Regions from separate parts of the Arthrobacter sp. 05N33_2 genome, predicted to be linked through region 2. Evidence: riboswitches for the same ligand, from Rfam matches in the RefSeq annotation. Region 2 holds a riboswitch; the other holds the start of a gene.
What was found. A riboswitch is a leader RNA that binds a small molecule or an ion and turns the genes downstream of it on or off. The one in region 2 is predicted to bind glycine.
Positions count from the first base shown of each region.

Region 1: another riboswitch for glycine. It lies ahead of gcvP (aminomethyl-transferring glycine dehydrogenase); the one in region 2 lies ahead of gcvP (aminomethyl-transferring glycine dehydrogenase).

Region 1 is NZ_JBFTNJ010000015.1:4,577-6,772, reverse strand. Features, by position in the region: gene AC1DHX_RS09570 (MFS transporter) at 1-16, opposite strand, end outside; gene AC1DHX_RS09565 (TetR/AcrR family transcriptional regulator) at 84-623, shown strand; glycine riboswitch at 876-974, shown strand; glycine riboswitch at 976-1,090, shown strand; gene gcvP (aminomethyl-transferring glycine dehydrogenase) at 1,130-2,196, shown strand, end outside.
Region 2 is NZ_JBFTNJ010000091.1:3,913-6,108, reverse strand. Features, by position in the region: gene AC1DHX_RS19335 (hypothetical protein) at 1-315, opposite strand, end outside; glycine riboswitch at 619-716, shown strand; glycine riboswitch at 718-825, shown strand; gene gcvP (aminomethyl-transferring glycine dehydrogenase) at 878-2,196, shown strand, end outside.

The DNA.
Region 1 (2,196 bases), on a different contig from region 2:
TCGATGAAATGCTCATAAGGATAACTGTACCGTCTGGACGGTACAGTTAAGAAATGCGCGCGCGGACGGGCATGATGGGAGGCATGCCCAGGAAACCCGTCGCCCGCGAGGCCGTCCTCGATGCCTTCGAATCCCTGCTCATCGAAGTCGGTGAACGCGCCGCGACGCTGGACGCCGTCGCGCGCCGGGCCGGCGTCTCCAAGGGCGGCCTGCTCTACCATTTTCCGACGAAAGAGGCCATGATCGCGGTCCTGCTGGAACGGCTGGACCGGCTCCTGGCTGCCGATGTTGCGGCCATGGCGGCAGCCCCGGAAGGGGCGGCGGCGTACTTCATCAAGTCCTCGGTGTGGGCGGACACGCCCATGGACCGGGTCTTCGTGGCGGCCACGCGGCTCGCCGAGGTGGCGCACGGGGAAACCCTCCGCCGCTTCGCCGCCGGCCAGGCGAGCTGGCTGGAACTGCTGGCGGCCGACGTCGGGCCCGCCATGGCGAAGGCCGTCCTGTGCATGGGGGACGGGCTGTACTTCAACGCCATGCTGGCGCGGGGTCCCGGCGGGCCGCCGCCGGAAGTCGAGGCGGACGTCCAGAGCCTCCTGGCCGCCGTCGAGCGCCTGCGCGGCTGAAGCCCACACCCACCCCCTCCGACCCCCCTTACTCCCCGCCGAATTCGCCGGAAGCGTTCGAGTACGCCGGAAAGTTGCGGCGACTCCGGGCGTTTCCGGCGAATTCGCACCGCCGGATTGGCCGCCGGGTGGCTCGTGGCCCGTAACCTGGGTCCGCCGCCGGGAGGGAGTTTGCGGACGCGCGCCCGGCATAGGACAATGAGAGCTGTGACTGTTGTCACCCCCGATTGAACACCCAATTAAATACGCCTTTGATCTGCGGCGGGAGAGTCCTGCAAGTAGGTACAAGCAGGCGCCGTAGGAGCAAACCCTCCCCAGGAATCTCTCAGGCCCATGTACCGCCGCGGCAAGGCATCTCTGGAAAGTAGCAGGCGTGTCCCGGACATGCTGTGCTCACCGACGGTGCAAGCGGAGCCCTGAAATGCGGGCTGCGCGGAAACTCTCAGGTCCAATACAGAGCGGGGAGGAACCCGAATCAATGTGGCGTACCCTGCGCCGCCTGAGTTATGGAGTTCCTTGTGACTGTTACCCCAGCCTCCACGTCCTTCGTTGACCGGCATATCGGCGCGCGCCGCCAGGCCGACGTCGACGCCATGCTGAAGGCTGTCGGCTACGACACCGTCGACGCCCTGGTGGACACCGCCGTTCCGAAGGACATCCGCCAGGACGCCGACCTCGCGCTCGCCGCGGCCCTGAGTGAGGTCGAAGTCCTCGCCGAGCTGCGCAAGCTGGCGTCGAAGAACAAGACCGCCGTGCAGATGATCGGGCAGGGCTACTACGACACGCTCACCCCGCCGGTGATCCGCCGCAACATCCTCGAAGCCCCGGCCTGGTACACCGCGTACACGCCCTACCAGCCGGAGATCTCGCAGGGCCGGCTCGAGGCGCTGCTGAACTTCCAGACCATGGTCCAGGACCTCGTCGGCCTGCCGATCGCCAACGCCTCCCTGCTGGATGAAGCCACCGCCGTGGCCGAGGCCGTGTTGATGATGCGCCGCGCGAATAAGAACAAGACGGCGCACGACGGCAAGACCGTCCTCGACGCCGACTGCCTGCCGCAGACCATCGCGATCGTCAAGGGCCGCGCCGAGGCCCTCGGCTTCGAGGTCGAGGTCGCCGACCTCTCCAAGGGCCTGCCCGACGGCGTCATCAACGGCGTCGTTCTGCAGCAGCCGGGCGTCTCCGGCCGCGTGTTCGACCACACCGCCGTGATCGCCGACGCCAAGGAACGGGGCGCCCTCGTCACCGTCGCGGCAGATCTCCTCTCCCTGACCCTGATCACGTCTCCGGGCGAGCAGGGCGCTGACATCGCCGTCGGATCCGCCCAGCGCTTCGGCGTGCCGCTGTTCTTCGGCGGCCCGCACGCTGCCTACATGGCCGTCCAGAAGGGGCTCGAGCGCTCCATGCCCGGCCGCCTCGTGGGTGTCTCCAAGGACAACGCCGGCGTTCCCGCCTACCGCCTGGCCCTGCAGACCCGCGAGCAGCATATCCGCCGCGAGAAGGCCACGTCCAACATCTGCACGGCCCAGGCCCTGCTGGCCATCGTGGCTTCCTTCTACGCCGTCTACCACGG
Region 2 (2,196 bases):
CAGTCGCCGTCGGGCGGGCGACCAGATGCGCAGCGCGAGTCCGGCCGCCGCACCTCCTACGGTGAGGAGGGCCACGATCGTGGTGAGTTCGTACTGGCTTAGCGGCAGTAACGACACAGGCATCTGGTCTGGAGCGACCTCTGCGCCCCACAAGTTCTGCAACGGGAGCTGTGCGCCGGATACCAGCCAAGGGCCCAAGCCGAGCAGTCCTGCCAGGATCCCGATCAGCCACCCCCAAGCGGCATCCCCGGCGGGAGTCCGGCTTGGTGGTCTGCTGGGAGCTGCCTGTTCCATCGCTTGATCCGGAAGGCTCACGGAGGCTCCTTGCGTATGAGCGCCCTGGAGGGAGGCTCGCGAAAAAGGAAAGTATCCCGTCCAGAATAATGCACCGAATGGATTAACCCCTTGGGTCCGATCCATGAGGTGGACGACGACCTCTGGGGCCGCGTGTTCCGGATCAACGTCACGGCCCTCATGCGCCTCACCCACGCAAGCGGACGACGGCGAAGAGCTCCCGCCGTCGTCCGCGGGAACAGCGACTCAATTGAAATAAATTTTGCATCCTGCCCGGGAACCGGATAAATTGTGAGCTGTGTCACCGACCAGTGGCACAGCTTATGATCTGCGGCGGGAGAGTCCTGCCGGTACGTTCAGCAGGCGCCGTAGGAGCAAATCCTCCCCAGGAATCTCTCAGGCCCACGTACCGCCGCGGCAAGGCAACTCTGGAAAGCAGTCCGGGCAACCGGGCTCACCGACGGTGCAAGTGGCGCGCTGCTATCAGCAGGGCAAAACGGAAACTCTCAGGTCCAATACAGAGCGGGGAGGAACCCGAATCATCGTGGCGTCTTGATGCCACCTGAATTATGGAGTTCCTCTCATGACGGTTCAATCGTCCCCGTCCACCTTCGCAGACCGCCACATCGGCGCCCGCCGCCAGGCCGACATCGACACCATGCTCAAGGCCGTCGGCTACGACAGCGTTGATGGCCTCGTTGACAACGCGGTCCCCGATTCCATCCGCCAGGAAAAGCCCCTCACCCTGGACAGCCCCCTCAGCGAAGTCCAGGTGCTGGCCGAACTGCGCAAGCTCGCCTCCAAGAACAAGACGGCCGTGCAGATGATCGGCCAGGGCTACTACGACACCGTCACCCCGCCGGTGATCCGCCGCAACATCCTCGAAGCCCCCGCCTGGTACACCGCCTACACCCCGTACCAGCCGGAAATCTCCCAGGGACGCCTCGAGGCACTGCTGAACTTCCAGACCATGGTCCAGGACCTCACCGCGCTCCCGGTCGCCAATGCGTCCCTCCTGGACGAGGCCACCGCGGTTGCCGAGGCCGTGCTTCTCATGCGCCGCGCCAACAAAAACAAGTCCGCTGCCGGGGCCAAGACCGTCCTCGACGCCGACTGCCTCCCGCAGACCATTGCCATCGTCAGGGGCCGAGCGGAGGCGCTGGGCTTCGAGGTGCAGGTCGCTGACCTCTCCGCCGGTCTGCCCGACGGCGACATCAACGGTCTCGTCCTCCAGCAGCCGGGCGTCTCCGGCCGGGTGTGGGACCAGTCCGGCGTGATCGCGGAGGCCAAAGAACGCGGCGCACTGGTCACCGTGGCGGCGGATCTGCTTGCCCTGACCCTGATCACCCCTCCGGGCGAGCAGGGGGCGGACATCGCCGTCGGCTCCACCCAGCGCCTGGGCGTGCCGCTGTTCTTCGGCGGCCCGCACGCCGCGTACATGGCGGTGCGCGAGGGCATGGAACGCACGCTCCCCGGCCGCATCGTCGGCGTCTCCAAAGACAACGCCGGCGTCCCGGCGTACCGCCTGGCCCTGCAGACCCGCGAGCAGCACATCCGCCGCGAGAAGGCCACGTCCAACATCTGCACCGCGCAGGCACTGCTGGCCATCGTGTCCTCGTTCTACGCCGTCTACCACGGCCCGGACGGGCTGAAGGCGATCGCCGAGACCGTCCACAACAACACCCGCGCCCTCGCCGCCACGCTGAAGATCGCCGGCCGGGAACTGGCGAGCGAGTCCTTCTTCGACACCCTCACGGTCCGCGTCCCCGGCAAGGCCGCCAAGGTCATCGCCGCCGCCGAGGCCCGTGGCATCAACCTGCGGCTCATCGACGCGGACACAGTTGGCGTGTCCGTCGATGAAACCACGACGCCGGAGGTCCTCTCCGCGGTCGTCGTCGCCTT